DNA from 4 places in the Micromonospora taraxaci genome. Region 4 is predicted to be linked to each of the others. Evidence: riboswitches for the same ligand, from Rfam matches in the RefSeq annotation. Region 4 holds a riboswitch; each other region holds the start of a gene.
The links. Region 4 has a riboswitch for cyclic di-AMP ahead of FHU34_RS24015 (C39 family peptidase). Riboswitches for the same ligand answer to the same signal wherever they lie in the genome.

Region 1 (4,449 bases), 3.4 Mb from region 4:
GCCGGAGAGGTCGACCACGACCCGGCCGCCGTTGGCGCCAAGGTCCGCCGCGAAACGCCGGTACAGGTCGGCGGGGACGAGCCACGGCGCGTTCGGCCCGCTGAGAATGCTCACAGCGGCCCTCAGGCCCTCGCCGAGGGCCAGGTTGTACAGCTCGTCGAGCTCGTGTCGGCTCAACGGCTGCCCGGGTACGTCGGCGATCTCCTGCCGGGACCCGCCCCGGCGGTCGTGCACGTACCCGCCGCTGCCGGAGTCACGGACCACCACCTTCAGGTCGACGCCCTCGCTGACCAGCAGTGGCTCCAACACCTGGCCGATCTCGCCGCCGAGGGCTGCGCAGAGCACCACGTCGACGCCGAGCGACATCACCATCCGGGCCTGCCAGACCCCCTGCCCGCCGGGGTGCAGGTGCAACTCGGGGTGGTCGTTGGGCTGGTCCAGGGTCACGGTCAGCTGTGGTGTGGGCGCGAAGACCATCACGTGCCCGCTCACCGGATCGTCGCCGTTCATGGTGTCCGCCCCCAGCACGTTTGGGTAATTCATCACTAATGCGACAAATAGTAGCTCCCTGTCCTGCCGCCCTGGGTTCGTCGGCCGGGGCGTTGCCAGTCAGACATCGGTAGGGGACGATCGTGCGACCATCGACGGCGGGAGACGGTGTGCTCACCAGCGATACCTTCAGCTACACCGTCCAGGCCCGGTGCTCGCCGGCCCACGCGGCGGCGATGCTCAGCGACCTGACCCGGCAGGGCGAGCTGCACCCGCTGATCGTCCGGGTCCGTCGACTGCCGCCCCGACCTGGTGCGCAGGCCAGCTACACGATCAACGACCGTTTGGCGGCCGGCCCGCTGCACTTCAAGACCACCTACCACGCGGACGTGCTGATCAACGAGGACGACGAGATCGTCATGGTGGCCCGTCAGTGGCCGGCCACCACTGTGCGAAACCAGACCCGGTTGCGCCCCGAGCCGGATGGCCTGGTTCGGATCGACGTTGAGATCACCCTGACCGCGCCGACCCCGCTGTTCCGGTACGCGTTCCGCCAGGCCCGTGCCGCCCACCTCGCCCTGGCCACCCGACTGGGGCCGGCCCTCGAACGCGCCAGCGACCCCCCACCCGCCGCCTGACCCGCCCGCCCGCGCGCCCGCGCCAAGATCCGCGCAATATCCCGGATGTTGCTGCCTCCGACGCTCGGGAGACAGCACTATCCCTGATGTTGCGCGGATCTTGAGGGCGAACACCCGACGCGGCCGCCCGGGAGCGGATCGGCGCGCCCACAGCCGTCAAGGTCACGCTCGATCATGGATGTAGTGGCCTGATGGCGCTCAGGAGACCACTACATCGTGGTTGCAGCGTGATCACGGCGGCGTGGGCACCGGCTTGCGAGCGCTGGTCGTTCGGGCGGCGTGCCGGCGTCCCCACGGCTTGTAGGTGGACAGCACCGTCGCGATGATCATGAGGGTGGTCGACACCGCGGGCGCGATCACCAGGTCGGCGCGATCCCGTGCGGGCAGGGCGGCGCCCAACGCTCCGGCGTGCCGCAGGTTCGGGGTGAGCAGGAACAGCACCAGCCCGACCATCATCGTGGTGATCACGAGCTTGACCAGCACCCACCGGTAGCGCAGGAGGCCCCACGGGGTGAGCAGCGCGCTGACGACACCGATCAGCCAGACCAGGACGCTCAGCGGTGCGAACAGGACGGTGCCGACCACCGCACCGACCGGGTAGAAGACGGCCGGGTCGGCGCCCCGCTGTACGGCGATGCCGAGGGTGAGCAGCACCAGGTCCGCGCCGAGCCAGCCCAGCGAGGTGACCAGGTGCAGGGTGAGCAGTGCCTTGCGGGCGGTGGGTGGGATCCGAGGCATACCGCGATGCTGCCCGCCGACAGTGGCCGGGTCGTCCGACGACCGGCGACATCGGGTGTACGCCCCGCGACGTAGCCGTGGCCGGTGCCCCTCGACGGGGGCACCGGCCACGAGTGGTCAGTAGACCGACAGGTGCACGTGGTTGGTGTGGTCGCTGGACGGGTCGCCACCCGCCCCGCTGTACGACTTCCATCCGCTGCTGGGCAGCCAGATCTGCCTGTACCAGATCACGTACAGCACGGCGAGCCGGTCGGCGTTGCGGATGAAGTACGCGGCCAGGTTGTTGCCGTACGTCTTGTCGCCGCCGGTGGCGTCGCCGCCGAAGCCACCCTTCTGGGCGGCGAAGTCGCAGGCCCGACCCTTCGGGTGCTCACCGGAGCCGCTGGGGCGGTGGCAGGAGACGTACCGGGTGAAGCCGGCGGCCTTGGCCTGGTTGAGGGCGTGCAGGGTGCGCGGGGTGATGCAGCCGCTGGCCGGCGTGGGGTCGTCGACGTTGCACGACTCCTTCGGCCAGGAGCCGTCGGAGTTGCGCGGAGCGGCCTTCGCGTTGCTGGTGGAGGTGCCCCGGTTGGAGTCCGTGTCGGCGGTGGTCTGCGGCTTCGGGGTGGTGGCGACGGTCAGGGCCCGCTCGGCCTGCTCCTTGCGCTTGGCCATCACCGCGACCTGCTTGCGCTGTTCGTTGATCTCACCGTCCAGGGCGACCCGGGTGCGGTTGGCCTGCTCCTTGCTGGTGAGGAGGTCGCGCAGCACCCGGTCCTCGTTGGCGGCCACCGCGTCCAGGGAGGCGGCCCGGTCCATGAAGCCTTCCGGGGTGTTGCTGTTGAGCAGCGCCGAGATCGTGCTGAGTCGTCCGGTGCGGTACGCGACGCCGGCGATCTCGCCGACCTTGCCGCTGCGCTGGTCGAGTTCGACCTCGAGGGTCTTCAGTTGGGTGGTGAGCTGCTGCTGCCGCTGCACGGAGGAGTCCAGGGCGCGCTTGGCGTCCAGGTAGCCCTTGCTGGCGGCCTCCAATTGGGCTCGGAGTGCCGGGGTGCCGCCCTCTTCGTCGGAGTCGGGTGCGGCGGCCCGCTGGCCGGTCGGGGGAGCGGCCGAGGCGGTGCCGGCCGGGAGCGCGACGCCGAGAGCGAGCATCGCGACGATCAGGGCCGCCAGTTTGGCGGCAGGTGGTCGTGCTGGTGCCACTGCGCAGTCCTTCCGTCAGCCGCCGACCGGGTTAGCTGACGGGTTCGGGACGGAAGATCCCTACCGCTGACGCGGATGCACCCCAGGAACGTGGTTCCCCGGTTCGCCCGTGCGGGCGATTAGGCGACGACCACCACCGGCGCCGGGAGGCGCCGCCTGGTGGCGGCCGGGACAGAGCCTACCGGTACTGGTGGGGCGGCTGCAGCGAATGTGACGGACGGTGAGTGCGTCCTCACGCGGGACTCACCTCACCACTCGATGGAGCCGCACGCCCCGGACGCGGCACCCGGTTCGATCTGCAACGTCGCGTGCTCGATTCGGAAGTCGTTGTGCAGGGCCGTACGCGCTGCGGTGAGCACCGCGCCGACCTCTGCGCCGGGCTCCATGGTGAGGTGTGCGGAGGCCACGTCCATGCCCGAGGTGAGCGTCCAGACGTGCAGGTCGTGCACCTCGACCACGCCGGGAACGGCGGCCAGCCGGTCGTGCACGGCGGTCACCTGGAGGTGTTCCGGTGCGGCCTGCACCAGGATGCGGATGGCTGCCCGGGCCAGCCGCCAGGTGCGTGGCAGGATGAACACGCCGATGGCGACGGCGACGAGCGGGTCGGCCCACCACCAGTCGGTGACGGTGATGAGCAGCGCCGCGCCGATCACGCCGACCGAGCCGAGCAGGTCGCCGAGCACCTCCAGGTAGGCGCCCTGGATGTTGATGCTCTCCCGGGCCCCGGTGCGGAGGAGGGCGAAGGCGACGATGTTGGCGAGCAGGCCGAGGACGGCCACCACGAGCATCGGACCGGTGATGACCTCGTGCGGGTCGCCGAAGCGGCGGATCGCCTCGATCACCACGTAGACCGCGACGCCGGAGAGCAGGACGGCGTTGGCCAGTGCGGCGAGCACCTCGAGTCGGTAGAGCCCGAAGGTGCGCTGCGGGTCGCCGGTGGCCCGCCGGGTCGCGGTGATCGCGGCGAGCGCCATGCCGATGCCGAGCACGTCGGTGAACATGTGCCCGGCGTCGGAGAGCAGGGCGAGCGACCCGGTGTGCAGGGCGGTGACCGCCTCGACCACCATCAGGGTGGCGAGCAGCCCGAATGCCGCCCAGAGTCGACCCCGGTGCTGGTATGCGGCATTGGCGACGGACCCGTGGTGGTGGTCATGACCTGCGCCCACGTGAATTACCTTCCGCCGCCGTCCGAGGTCCGGTCCAATGTATGTTCACATCGCAATGTGTGCAAGTGTACGGGTCGCGCCTCCCACCGGTGGCCGCTCGGACAGGTCAGCCGGTGGGGTCGATGGTGGTGAGTCGCTGGGTGGCCCGGGACAGCGCCACGTACAGGGTGCGTACCCCGGCACCCGGATCCGCCCGGATCTCGCTCGGGGCGACCAGCACGACTCCGTCGTACTCC
Region 2 (4,449 bases), on a different contig from region 4:
GGCGGCGACGTCCCGCAGCCGGGCGGTGGGGTCGCGAGCGATGGCCAGCAGAACGTGACCGTGGTTGGTGAGGAATGTCCAGTTTCGCCCGCTGCCGGTCGACGTGTTCGTCATCGTGTGACCGCCTTTCCGGATGCCCGCCCTCGGTGCGTCGCCCACGGGTCGATTCGGGGTCAACGTATGAAATCTATATCACGCATCCCTTGACGCGTGTTTCGGTGCGTGTGACGGTGGACCCCGAGCCAGCGCCCGCCGCAGGCCCACCTGAAGCCGTTTGACCAGGTCAGATGCATCGAGACGAGGTGCGGGGATGAGTCATTCCGGAACTACCGGTGGGCAGCCGGGGCCGCAGCGGACCACCGACCGGGCACCCGCGCCGAGCGAGCCGGCTCGGGCGTACACCGAGTTGGTCGCCGGCAACAGGCGCTTCGTCGACGGCGCTCCTCGCCACCCCAACCAGGACGCCGGGCACCGGGCCGCCGTGGCCGACGGGCAGCACCCGTTCGCGGTGATCGTCGGCTGCTCCGACTCACGGCTGGCCGCCGAGATCATCTTCGACCGCGGGCTGGGTGACCTGTTCGTGGTCCGGACCGCCGGCCACACCGCCGGCCCGGAGGTGCTCGGCAGCGTGGAGTACGCGGTGACAGTGCTCGGTACCCCGCTCGTGGTGGTGCTCGGTCACGACTCGTGCGGCGCGGTGCAGGCGGCCCGGGAGGCCGCCGCGACCGGCACCCGACCGCCGGGGCACCTGCCCGCGGTGGTCGACGCCGTGCTGCCCAGCCTGCGCCGGGCCGAGGCCGAGGGTGTGCAGGACATCGACGGCATCGTCGACGTCCACATCGCACAGACCGTCGAGACGTTGCTCGGCCAGTCGCCCGTGCTGGCCGGTGCGGTGGCGCAGGGGCGGTGCGCGGTGGTGGGTGTGTCGTACCGGCTCGCCGCTGGAGAGGTGCGCGCGGTGGCCGCCGTGCCGGCCGGCCTCACGACGCTCGACGCCGACCCGGCAGCGCCCGCCGCGGCCTGACACGACGAGGGCCGCGCGTTTCGGGGCCTGACGCGAGACGAGGGCCGCTCCGCGCGACGCGGAACGGCCCTCGACGAATGTCCTGCGGGTCAGAGCAGCGACATGTGGACGTGGTCGGTGTGGTTCGACGGCCCGCTGTACGAACTCCAACCGGTCGCCGGGAACCAGATCTGCCGGTTCCAGATGACGTAGTAGATGCCCAGCCGGTCGGCGTTACGGATGAGGAAGGCGGCGACGTTGTTGCCGTACTTCCGGGTGTCGTCGTTGTGCCACGGGGCGAAGCCGCTCTTCTGCAACGACCAGTCGCAGGCGCGGCCCTTCGGGTGCTCCCACGGCCCACCGGAGCGGTAGCAGCCGACGAACCGGTTGAAGCCGGCCGCCTTGACCTCCTTGTACGCGTGCAGCGTGCGGGGCGTGACGCAGCCGGACGTGGTCGGGTCCTTCTCGCTGCACGACTGCGGCTTCCAGTCACCGTCGGCGGTGCGACCCGGGCCGATCTTGGCGACCTTCGAGGTGGCGTCGACCAGGCCGCCGGTGAAGCCCTTGCCGCCGACGAGGGAGAGCGCCTTGTCCGCCTCGCTCTTGCGCTTGGCCATCAGGGCGGTCTGCTTCTGCTGCTCGCGGACCTCCGCGTCGAGAAGTAGCTTGGCCTGCTCGGCGCGGGCCTTCACCGCGTTGACCTCGGCGAGCTTCTTCTCGTTGACCATGTTCATCTCGTCGAGCAGCGAGGCCCGCTGGACGAACGCGTCGGGAGCCTTGCTCTCCAGCAGCATCGCGAGCGCGCCGATCCGGCCGGTCCGGTACGACTGGGCGGCGATCTGCCCGACCTGGGGGGCCAGCGCGTCCAGGTCGGCCCGGGCCCGATCGACCTGCTGCGTCAGCTCGCTCTGCCGCTTCTTGGACTTGTCCAGTTGGGACTTGGCGGCGGAGTAGTCGCGGTTGGCCTGCTCGATGACGTCGGTGAGCAGCTTTGGCTCGCCGTCCTCCTCGTGCCCGGACGGGGTGGGAGTCGTCGGGGCGGCGTGGGCCGGGAGGGGCCCGGCGAGCACGGTGAGTGCGGCGATCACGGCCACCACGGGTGTCAACCAGCGGCGTAGGGGTGCCGTCACAATGTTCCCTTCCGTCGACCGCCGACCGGGTTAGCTGACGGGTTCGGGGCGGAAGTGGCCCCTACCGCTGACGCGGATTCACCCCACGTACCTGGGTCCCCGGCTCGCCGGTTGGCGATTGGGCGGTGGCACCGCAGACGCCGCTTCGCGCCTTCATCGGTGACCGGCAGCGAGGTTACCCGAGAGTCGACCGGGTGAGCTACGCCTGGATGCCGACCAAAAGTGTCATTTCGCCATAGCGTTGAGTGACCAGTGACGCGGTTCTCAGGGTGGAGGCCCGATCTGGTCACGCTGAGGAGTGTCACCATGTCGTATCCGTGCTCCTGTTCGGCTCCGGCCACCGGTCGGCGGCGGTAGATGGGGGTGGAGTCCGCGTCGGGTCCGACTCGTCGGGGTGACCCGTTCGCGGTGAGATCAGTGCGGCCAGTGCCTCCGCCCGGTCCGTCTGCGGTCGCGGGGCGGAAGCGTCGGCGGGCGACGTGGCGTCGGTGCGACCGGCGGCGGGCGACAGAGCGTCGGTGCGACCGGCGGCGGTCACCACCGCCGCCAGTCCGGTGGTCAGCGGCACGGCGGCGATCAGGCCGAGGGTGGCGACCGCGCTGCGGACGATCTCCTGGGCGAGGAACTCGCTGGTGAGGATCTGCCCGATCGGCCGCGCGTCCGCGGTGAGCAGGAGCAACAGCGGCAGCGACGCGCCCGCGTACGCCAGCACGATGGTGTTGACAGTGGACGCGATGTGCGCCCGACCGACCCGGGTTGCCGCGCGGTACAGCTGCAACCGGGTCAGGCCGGGGTTGGCGTGCGCCAGTTCGGTGACGGTGGCCGCCTGGGTGACTGTCACGTCGTCGAGCACCCCGAGCGATCCGATGATGATTCCGGCGAGCAGCAGGCCGTGCAGGTCCACGTCGCCCTGGAACATCGACAGGGTGGTGGCTTCCTCGCTGCCGAAGCCGGTGAGGTGGGTCGCGGCGGTGGCGACGGTGGCGAGCACGCCGGTCAACACCAGGCTGCCCAGGGTGCCGAGCACCGCTACCGAGGTCTGTGCGCTGACCCCGTGTGTCAGGTAGAGCACCACGAACATGATCAGGGCGGCGCCGACCACCGCCACCAGCAGGGGTGACTTCCCCGCGCCGATACCCGGCAGTACGAAGGTGAGCAGGATGGCGAAGCTGGCGGCCAGCCCGGCGAGCGCGGCGAGACCCCGCCACCGACCGAACGCGACGATCGCGGCGGCGAAGACGACGGCCAACCACAGCATCGGGGTGCCCCGCTGGTGCTCGGCGACGTTCCAGTTGCTGATGGTGGGATCGGTGGGGTCGGTCAGCTCGACCAGGATGACCTCGTCGCCGACCTCCACCCGGGGTGCGCCCGGCCCGTCGGGCACCGGCGTCTCGACCTGCTGTCCGGCCGACGGCCCGTCGTCCACGCGGACGTCGACAGTGCCGCAGCGCCCGTCGCCGACGCGCGGTGTGCCCTCGGGGCTCGACGGCGACGGCGGGCACGGCTCCATCACCACCCGGGTCACAGTGCCGCTGTAGCGCGGCACGTCCGCCCCGCCGTCGGACTGTGGTGACCCGCCGCGCGGCCAGAGGAGCACGGCCGCGATGACGGTGGCGACGAAGAGAGGCACCACGGTCATGACGAGGATCCGTCGCACCCGGGGCGGGGCGGACGGAGCGGGACGGGCGTGGTCGGAACCCAAGGTGAGACTCCCAACGATCCGGTGCGGGGTACGTGTCAGTGGGCCGGTCGGTTCACCGTCACTGCGGAAACGTGGTGGGGGAACGCGATGGTTCGCCGGCTGACGACCGCTCGGTCACGGACGGTAGGGTCGGACCCGACCGGCCAGCCGCGACACCACCGCGCGCTGGCGCGGGTGCCCGTTCGTGCCTCGGTCTGCCGGGGGTCATCGTGGGAAATGCTAACCAGCACGGTCGGGGGATGCAGGTCGTGACGGAGTGTCGGTGGTGGAACCGCCCGCGTGGCGGTTCCCGGACCGGCATCGTGGAGACATGCCCGTGCCGTCACCGCCCGACCCCGGCCAGCACGCCCCGGCCGCGTCACCGCAGCACGACAAGCACGCCGGGCACGACAAGCACGCCGGGCACGATCCCGAGATGTTCCGTCGGCGCTTCTGGATCTGTCTGGCTCTCACGGTCCCGGTGGTCCTGACCAGCCACCTGGTGTGGGATCAGTTGGGCCTGGGTTGGGACGTACCCGGCCGCTCGTGGGTGGGCCCGGTGCTCGGCTCGGTGGTGTTCTGGTGGGGCGGCTGGCCGTTCCTCGTGGGTGTGGTGCGGGAGGTGCGGGACCGCG
Region 3 (4,449 bases), 1.1 Mb from region 4:
ACCGCCGGGTCGGACTTCGGGCCGGTCACATTGGCGGCCATGTCGGTGTCCAGGTAGCCGACGTGCAGGCCGGCGACCCGGACGCCCCGCTCGGCGAGCTGGAGGCGCAGCGCGTTGGTCATCGCCCACTCGGCGGACTTCGCGGCACCGTAGGCGGCGTGCATCGGGAAGTTCACCCAGGACAGCACGGAGAGCACGTTGAGGATCGTTCCGCCGCCGTTGCCGGCGATGACCGGCGCGAACGCCCGGACCGTGGACAGGGTGCCGATGTAGTGGGTCTCCAGCTCCAGCCGGACGAGGTCCAGGTCGCCGTCGAGGAGGTCGGTCCGGGTGTCGATGCCCGCGTTGTTGATCAGCAGGTTCACGCCGCCGGCAAGCTCGGCGGCGGCGGCCACCGAGGCGGGGTCGGTGATGTCCAGGCGCACCGGCGTCACGCCGGGGAGGTCCACGGCGTCCGGGTTGCGCGCGCCGGCGTAGACGGTGGCGCCACGGGCGAGGAGTTCGGCGGCCAGGTGGCGGCCGAGGCCACGGTTGGCGCCGGTGACGAGGGCGGTGCTTCCAGAGATCTTCATGGCGGTCACGCTATCCCACCTGACTTCTGCTAACCAAAGTCAGCCATCTCACACCGACGCCCCCCTCAATCGGGAATGCGACCCGGACGCGGCGGCACCCCGGCCCGTGACGACTCGTATCCTTTCCGCGAAACCCCGCACGAGCCGAGATGGGAGACGGTGTGAGCAACCAGGCCGAAACGTTGGAGTTCCAGGCCGAGGCGCGTCAGCTCCTCCAGTTGGTGGTCCACTCGATCTATTCGAACAAGGACGTCTTCCTGCGGGAGCTCATCTCGAACGCCTCCGACGCCCTGGACAAGCTGCGGCTGGCCACTCTCGTCGACAAGGACCTCGTCGCCGACACCGACGACCTGCACGTGACGATCGAGGTCGACAAGGACGCCCGCACCCTCAGCGTGCGGGACAACGGCATCGGGATGACCCGCGACGAGGTCGTCCAGTTGATCGGCACCATCGCCAAGTCGGGCACCGCCGAGCTGCTGCGCCAACTGCGGGAATCCGCCGACGCGCGCGCCTCGCAGGACCTGATCGGCCAGTTCGGCGTCGGCTTCTACGCCGCGTTCATGGTCGCCGACCGGGTCACCCTGGTCACCCGCAAGGCCGGCGAGACCGGCGGCACCCGCTGGGAGTCCACCGGCGAGGGCACGTACTCGATCGAGGCGGTGGACGAGGCCCCGCAGGGCACCACTGTGACCCTGCACCTCAAGCCGGCCGACACCGAGGACAACCTGCACGACTACACCGCAGAGTGGACCGTCCGCGACATCGTCAAGCGCTACTCCGACTTCATCGCCTGGCCGATCCGGATGACCGTCGAACGCCCCGGCGCCGACGGCGAGGCCGCCACCAGCGAGGTGCAGACCCTCAACTCGATGAAGGCGCTCTGGGCGCGGCCCCGCGACGAGGTCGACGCCGCCGAGTACAACGAGTTCTACAAGCACGTCAGCCACGACTGGGCCGACCCGCTCGAGGTCGTGCACATGAAGGGCGAGGGCACCTTCGAGTACGAGGCGCTGCTGTTCCTGCCCAGCCACGCCCCACTGGACCTGTTCTCCCCGCAGGGTCGCCGAGGTGTGCAGCTCTACGTCAAGCGTGTCTTCATAATGGACGACTGCGAGGCGCTCGTCCCGACCTACCTGCGCTTCGTCAAGGGTGTGGTCGACGCGCACGACCTGTCGCTCAACATCTCCCGGGAGATCCTCCAGCAGGACCGGCAGATCCAGATCGTCCGTCGCCGCCTGGTCAAGAAGGTCCTCGCCACGGTGAAGGACCTGAAGGCCAACCACGCCGAGCGCTACCGCACCTTCTGGACCGAGTTCGGCGCGGTGGTCAAGGAAGGGCTGATCGACGACACCGACAACCGCGACACCCTGCTGGACATCCTCTCCGTCGCCTCCACCCACGACGCGACCGAGCCCACCGACCTGGCCGGTTACGTCTCGCGGATGAAGGACGGCCAGAGCGACATCTGGTACGCCACCGGTGAGTCCCGGGCCGCCATCGAGAACTCGCCGCACCTCGAGGCCTTCCGGGCCAAGGGTCACGAGGTGCTGCTGCTCACCGACCAGGTCGACGAGGTGTGGGTCGAGCGGGTCGGCGCGTACGACGGCAAGACGCTGCGCTCGATCGCCAAGGGCGAGATCGACCTGGACACCGACGAGGAGAAGCGGCAGGCCGAGGCCGAGCGCGAGCAGCAGCGGCAGGAGTTCGCCGGCCTGCTCGGCTGGCTCGGCACCACGCTGACCGACAGCGTCCGGGAGGTCCGGCTGTCGTCGCGACTGACCACCTCACCGGCCTGCGTCGTCGGCGACGCCCACGACCTCACGCCGACCCTGGAGAAGATGTACCGGGCCATGGGGCACGAGGTGCCCCCGACCAAGCGGATCCTGGAGATCAACCCCGGGCACCCGCTGGTCTCCGGGCTGCGCAAGGCCCACGAGCAGGGGAGCGACCAGGCGGCCCTGACCGAGACCGCCGAGCTGCTCTACGGCCTGGCCGTGCTCGCCGAGGGCGGTGAGCTGACCGACCCGGCCCGCTTCACCCGGACGCTCGCCGACCGGCTGGCGCGCACTCTGTAGACGGTCGACCTCCCGGCCGGCGGGCCACCCGACCAGGGACCCGCCGGCCGGTTCGGCGTACCGGCGTCGTGCATCCGATCACCAACGGACACGTCGAGTCGCTCGGTGCTACACCGTGGCCTGGCTGCGTCACGAGGCCTGATCGGTACCGGTCCACAGTGCTCTCTGCACAGTGTCCGGCCGGCCGCAACCGCTGCGGACGGCGCCCCGCGTACCCCGGTGAAGAACTTCACAGGGGTTGGGCGATCGTCACCGAACGTGCCTAACGTCGGTCGGGTTCGCCACTGCGGACACCGCGGCCGGCAACGCCAAATCCTGCCCCCGGCCGTCGGAACCCAGTCACCCGGGCAGGAGCGGGGGACCCACACGTTCCTCGGTGCACGTCACCTCGGGGTGAAGCCGCCACCGTGCGGCCGGGCTCCTCGGCCCGAACCCGACAGCTCACCTCGCCGGCGTGGAGGAAGCTCACATGACGTCTGTTCACACGCCCCGTCATCGACGGGTCACCACCCGCCGCCTCGCCGTCGGCACCCTGGCCGTCGGTGCCGTCACCGGCGCTGTCGCCCTCTTCGGCCCGGCCGCCCCGGCGCAGGCCGGAGTCAACTGGGACGCGATCGCCAAGTGCGAGTCCGGCGGTAACTGGAAGATCAATACCGGCAACGGCTACTTCGGTGGCCTGCAGTTCTCGCAGAGCACCTGGGCCGGTTACGGCGGCAAGAAGTACGCCGCCCGCGCCGACCTGGCCAGCCGTGGCGAGCAGATCGCCATCGCCGAGAAGGTGCTCGACGGGCAGGGCATCGGTGCCTGGCCGACCTGCGGCAAGAAGGGCGGCTCGTCGGGAGGCTCCGGCACGAAGTCGACCAAGTCCACCGCGAAGTCGACGAAGTCCACCGCGAAGCCCACCGAGCGGCAGGAGCGGCCGTCGCGCGGCGAGCAGCCGGCGACCCGCAACCATGAACGCACCGCGGCGCCGGCCGGCGGCCAGACGTACCTGGTCAAGCCGGGCGACACCCTGTCGGAGATCGCCGACGCCCGTCGGGTGTCCGGCGGCTGGCAGGCGCTGTACGAACACAACCGGAAGCTGATCGGGGCCGACCCGGGTCTGATCTTCCCCGGTCAGAAGCTCAGCCTCTGACGGACGGCACACGAACGCTCGGCCGGGTCATCGGCCGAGCGTTCGTGTGTTCGGTGCTGGTCAGCCCGAGTGCCGGGCCGGGTTCGAGTCACGCCGCCGAGGCGGACGCCTTCGGCGCTCGACGCGACGCCACCGGGCCGGCGTTGCGACCCCAGCGAGAGGTCGATGCCAGATCGGTCCCGCCGTCGACGGTCACCTCGACGGAGTCAGACCCGCCGCGGGACAGACGCAGCGAATGCTCGGCGCCCTGACGGGCAGCGCAGGGCCAGGCCTGCCCGGCGCACTGGAGATTGCGGCAGTGACCCTCGTCGTCCGGCTCGTGGGCGCTCAACACGTCGATCGCCAGTTGCCAGAGCAGCGGGTCGGTCACGTCGTGCGGGCGCTCGGCGCCGCGGCTCGCTCGGTTGCTGGTGTCCTCGGACATGGTGGGTCCCCCCTTGTCAGGCTGTACCCCCCAAGGGTCACCCGTCGGCTGCCGGCTAAACCGCCGACCTGCTGTGATGTGTCTCCTGTCGCAACTCCGCGCGTGGACACCGCACGCAGATCGGTCAATCCGGCAGCAGCGGCATCTCGACACCCGGCTCCCGGCCGAGCAGGACCGCACGGGTGAGCGCCGTCGAGCCGAACCGGTCGCGGACCGCGTCGACAGCGGCGTCCAACTCCG
Region 4 (4,449 bases):
CTACCTGTGCCTGCCCCTGGCGCTGCCGCTGCTACGCCGGGCCAGCCCGAAGCTGCTCTGGGTGCTGATCGTCGCGCTGCCGCTGCTGATCCTCGCGCTCTGGCCGGCCCAGCAGTTGGTGCCGGAGGTGAGCCGGTGGTGGTTCACCCAGATCTTCCCGCCCGTACGGTCGCTCGAGTTCTGGTTGGGCGCCGTCGCGGCCGAGCTGATGCGGCGGGGTCTCTGGCGCGGCCCGGGGCTCACCGTCGCCAGCCTGGTCTTCGTGGGCACCTGGGTGGCGGCCGCGCAGTGGATCCGCGCGGAGCTGTGGACGACGCTGCTCGCCGTCGCGTACCTGCTGGTGATCACCGCCGCCGCGGACGCCGACGTGCGGGACAAGCGCTCCCCGTGGCGGTCCCGGCCGCTGGTCTGGCTCGGGGAGGTCTCCTTCGCCTTCTACCTGGTCCACGTCCTGGTGATGACGAGCGTGCTGCGGTGGAGCGGTGACTGGGGGACCGGGTTCACGGGCTGGCGCGGGCCGGCCGTGGTGCTCGGCTTCCTGGCGGTGAACCTGGTCCTCGCCGGGCTGCTGCACCGCTTCGTGGAGACGCCGATGATGCGTCGACTCGCACCGCGCCGCCCAGCTCGTCCGGCGTCCGTCCCCCGCCAACGCGCGGGCGGTCCCGACGCCGCCGGGGAGAGCGGGCAGCAGACCAACGGTCGATCAACGTACGCCGACTCGCGCTGACACCGTCCACCCTGCTCAGTGGGGTTCGGCGCGGCGTGCGACGACACGCCCGTGGTCGGTGCGTCGAGGTCGGCACGACGGTAGCGTGAGGTCGTGCTTCCGGTCGCGTTCACCTGTCCGCTGTGGTGGGTGGCGCGCTGGGCGACGCGGGTGCTGACCAGCCTCGCCGTCGTCGCGGCCCTGGCGCTCGGCGCGGGCCCGGCCTCGGCCGCTGTGCCAACTCCGTTCGCCCTCGGCGCACTCCCGGCGACCTGCCCGTCCACCTCCGCGCAGGGGGCGGTGCACGAGGCGCAGGCGACGACCGAGGAGCCCGTCGAGGAATTCTCCTCGGCGTGGTCGGTCGACCCGCAATCGGCTCCGCCCGGCGACCAGGCCACTGCCCGGACCGGCCCGCTGCCGGTGCGCGCGGCCGGGTCCGACCGGCTGCCCCTGGTCCACGGCCCGAGCAGCCGGGCACCCCGGGCGCCACCCGGGCGCTGAGTCACCGGGACGAGCGTCCCGCCCGCCGCGCCTGTCGACCCACCAGCTCCGCGCCCCACCGGCCCGTGCTCCGCCCTGGCCCGGTGGCGGTGGGGCTCCCCATCGCATCGCTCTCTCCCGAGGTGCCGACCATGGAGACCGCCGTCTTCTACCAGTTCGTGACCGAGGTGCCGCAGGCCGCCGCCATCTGGTCCACCCTGTTCCTGCTGGCCCTGGGCGTACTCGCCCTGCTGGTGGCCCGCCCCGAGCGGGACACACCCTCGGACGACCCGCGCACGGCCGCCCCCACCGCTCGTGAGGTGGCCGCCGCCGAGGCTGCCGACCTGCGCCGGTACGCCGAGGAGGTAGCGGTCGCCGCGACCGGCGCGGCCAGGACCGCGCAGCGGCGACGTGCTGACTGGCTGACCGCTCAGGAGGAGATGGAGCGGGCCTGGTGCGCCTACGACGAGGCGGACACCGCCGCCCGTCGCTTCGCCGGCGCCGAGGCGCTGCCCACCCCGCAGACCCCCCGCACCCCGGCCGAGTACGCCGCCCGCGAGCGCTACCTGCACCGGGCCGCGATGACGGCGTACTGGCGGGGTGACCTGAGCATGGCGCAGCTCGGCGACGTGTTCGCGCACCGGCGCGGCTGGGATCCCCGGCGGCACCCGGTCGAGCAGGAGGTGCTGTTCAGCCGGACGATCCGGGACGCCAGGCTGGCCGACTACCAGGCCGCCGCATCCCGGGAGCGTGCTGCCTGGCGGGACGCGGAACTGGCTGCCGACTCAGCGCGAGCCCTCGCAGCGGAGACCTGCGCGGCGGCGGCCCGGCTGCGACCGAACCCGCTACCCGCGCGCCGGGCGGTGACCGGTGTGTTCCGACCCGCTGTCGTGGCGCGGTGGCGGCCGGCGCGGGCGAGTTGAGCCCGATCCGTGACGTGAGCCGGCTCACGCCGACCGAGAATCGGGCGTCCGGCGCGATCGGCACGATTCTTCCGGTGAATCTGGTCGCATTCTCGGCGGCCTGTCCGGTTGTCGCCCGTAGGCGTCACCGTAACCGCTTGTCCCATCGAGTCACGTCAGCGGCAATACGCGCAGAAATTGCTACGCTATTTCAGGTTTACGCAGGTGGAGCTGGCTTGGCAGGGGTGCGGACGGGCCAGTACTGTCGTCCCGTCCGGTGCGGTAACCGATCGCAAGAGGCGACGCCGCGCCGACCCGCTCAATCGTGATGAACGAACCGGGGACCCACCAGTAAGTCCGGGGTGAATCCGCGAGCCACAGCCCGCGGTAGGGCGATCTTCCCGCCCGAATCCGTCAGCTAACCCGGTAGGCGGTGTCGGAAGGAGTTCCATCCTCGTGCAGCACCTTTCCACCCCTCGGTTGTTCCCTCGCCTCCACGGCGCAGCGGTGCCCCCGCTCATTCGTCCAGTGACGGTGAGCTGACCCCCGGGTCATCGCCTCACCGCCCGGCCACGCCGGGCGTTCCCCTGAGCGGTTCACCATCCGCGGACCACGGTCCGCGCGCTGGCGCCTGCCCGGATACCGGTCCGGTCGCCGGTGTGCCGCTCTCCCCCCGATCCGTGGAGGACCCCGTGAAGCACACCCTGCAGCGTCAGCTCCGCCGTTTCGCCACCGAGCGCCCGTACCAGATCGTTGCCGCCTCCGCCGCGGCCCTCGCGATCGCCACCACCACCGGCGCCCTGCTCACCACCGCCGACGACGCACCCGCCGGCCAGCGCACCGCGACCACCGTCGCCGAGATGCGCAGCGACGTTGCCGCCTCCCGCGGCGAGGTGCGTGAGGCGTCCCCGTCGGCCAGCGCCGCGCCGAGCACCGCCGCCCCGGCCACCAGCGCCGCGTCGCCGGCGGCCAAGGCGAAGGCCAACCCCGACCTCACCCGTAAGCCGACGCCGCCGAAGCCACCCGCGACCAAGGTGCTGGCCTACGACTACGAGGCGCAGAACACGTACTACAACTGCGGCCCGGCGGCCACCCGGAACGCCCTCAGCGCCACCGGTATCGACCGCACCCAGGAGGAGCTCGGCGCCGAGCTGGGCACCACCGAGATGGGCACCAACTCGGCCGAGGACACCACCCGCGTCCTCAACGCCGAGGTGAAGGGTTCCCCGTACCGGACTCGGATGTTCGCCGGCGCCCCCAGCCCGGCCCAGATGGACCGGCTCCAGGCCGACGTCGTCAAGGCCATCACCGACGGCCGTGGCGTGGTCGCGAACGTCGTCGGCGACGCCGTCGACACCAACGGCGGTTACCACTCCTACGGCGGCGGGCACTACATCGCCGTCGTGGGTTACAAGGACAACGGCCGCACCGTGCGGATCGCCGACTCGGCCAACGCGGCCGACCCGTCGTACTGGATCACCACCATCGACCTGGCCAACTGGATCGCCAGCCGGGGCTACTCCGCCTGACCCAGGCACGCTGACCGCCGCGGGCGTCGTCCCCCACAAGGGGGCGGCGCCCGCGGCGTTTTTCGTCGGTGCCGTCAGCGTCGCGCGGGAAGCGGCGTGGATGACGACTCTCGTACCGGGCCGTGAACCGTGGGAGACTGCGGCCGTGGTGGATGAATCGGGTGGTCAAGCCGGTCGCGGGCGGGTCCTGCTGCTCCTGCACGGAATGGGCACGACCGGGGACGTCTGGTTGCCGTGGGCGCCGCTGCTGGAGCAGCGCTGGGCGGGGCGGTGGCTGGCACCGGACCTCGCCGGCCACGGCTGGGCGGAGCCGCTGCCGTCGTACACCTTTGCGGGGTTCGCCGACCGGATAGCGCGCGGCCTGGCGCTCGGCGACCGGCTCGTCGTGCTCGGGCACTCGCTGGGCGGGGTGGTCGGCCTCGCGCTGGCCGCGAACGCCGCCGGGGCGCCCGTGGACGCCGTGGTCGGGCTGGGCATCAAGGCCGTCTGGTCACCCGACGAGCTGGCCCGCGCCGCCGACCTCGCCGCCCGTCCGGTCAGCTGGTTCGCCACCCGCGCCGAGGCGGCACGCCGCTACCTTCGGGTGTCCGGCCTGGCCGGCCTGGTCCCGCCGGACCATCCGGTGGTGGACGCCGGCCTGCGTCAGGTCGACGGCCGGTGGCGTCTCGCCATGGACCCGACCGCGTTCGCCGTCGGCGAGCCCGACCTGGCCGCGCTGCTGGCGGCGACCGACGCGCCGGTCGTGCTGGCGCGCGGGGAACACGACCCGATGGTCAGCGACGAACAACTCAAGGAGTACGGGGTGCCGGTCGCCACGCTGCCCGGTCTCGGC

Region 1: another riboswitch for cyclic di-AMP. It lies ahead of FHU34_RS08960 (coiled-coil domain-containing protein); the one in region 4 lies ahead of FHU34_RS24015 (C39 family peptidase).
Region 2: another riboswitch for cyclic di-AMP. It lies ahead of FHU34_RS30365 (coiled-coil domain-containing protein); the one in region 4 lies ahead of FHU34_RS24015 (C39 family peptidase).
Region 3: another riboswitch for cyclic di-AMP. It lies ahead of FHU34_RS19450 (LysM peptidoglycan-binding domain-containing protein); the one in region 4 lies ahead of FHU34_RS24015 (C39 family peptidase).

Annotation. Positions count from the first base shown of each region.
Region 1 covers NZ_VIWZ01000001.1:1,878,913-1,883,361, forward strand. The annotation lists gene FHU34_RS08945 (1-phosphofructokinase family hexose kinase) at 1-477, opposite strand, end outside; gene FHU34_RS08950 (SRPBCC family protein) at 660-1,127, shown strand; gene FHU34_RS08955 (hypothetical protein) at 1,359-1,865, opposite strand; gene FHU34_RS08960 (coiled-coil domain-containing protein) at 1,983-3,047, opposite strand; cyclic di-AMP (ydaO/yuaA leader) riboswitch at 3,052-3,183, opposite strand; gene FHU34_RS08965 (cation diffusion facilitator family transporter) at 3,296-4,213, opposite strand; gene FHU34_RS08970 (HelD family protein) at 4,320-4,449, opposite strand, start outside.
Region 2 covers NZ_VIWZ01000002.1:271,116-275,564, forward strand. The annotation lists gene FHU34_RS30355 (helix-turn-helix transcriptional regulator) at 1-114, opposite strand, end outside; gene FHU34_RS30360 (carbonic anhydrase) at 311-1,024, shown strand; gene FHU34_RS30365 (coiled-coil domain-containing protein) at 1,114-2,133, opposite strand; cyclic di-AMP (ydaO/yuaA leader) riboswitch at 2,138-2,268, opposite strand; gene FHU34_RS30370 (YibE/F family protein) at 2,435-3,835, opposite strand; gene FHU34_RS30375 (heavy metal translocating P-type ATPase) at 4,146-4,449, shown strand, end outside.
Region 3 covers NZ_VIWZ01000001.1:4,193,126-4,197,574, reverse strand. The annotation lists gene FHU34_RS19460 (SDR family oxidoreductase) at 1-572, opposite strand, end outside; gene htpG (molecular chaperone HtpG) at 722-2,650, shown strand; cyclic di-AMP (ydaO/yuaA leader) riboswitch at 2,979-3,119, shown strand; gene FHU34_RS19450 (LysM peptidoglycan-binding domain-containing protein) at 3,120-3,785, shown strand; gene FHU34_RS19445 (hypothetical protein) at 3,874-4,209, opposite strand; gene dinB (DNA polymerase IV) at 4,334-4,449, opposite strand, start outside.
Region 4 covers NZ_VIWZ01000001.1:5,313,046-5,317,494, reverse strand. The annotation lists gene FHU34_RS24030 (acyltransferase family protein) at 1-727, shown strand, start outside; gene FHU34_RS24025 (hypothetical protein) at 821-1,207, shown strand; gene FHU34_RS24020 (hypothetical protein) at 1,339-2,109, shown strand; cyclic di-AMP (ydaO/yuaA leader) riboswitch at 2,395-2,536, shown strand; gene FHU34_RS24015 (C39 family peptidase) at 2,769-3,617, shown strand; gene FHU34_RS24010 (alpha/beta fold hydrolase) at 3,763-4,449, shown strand, end outside.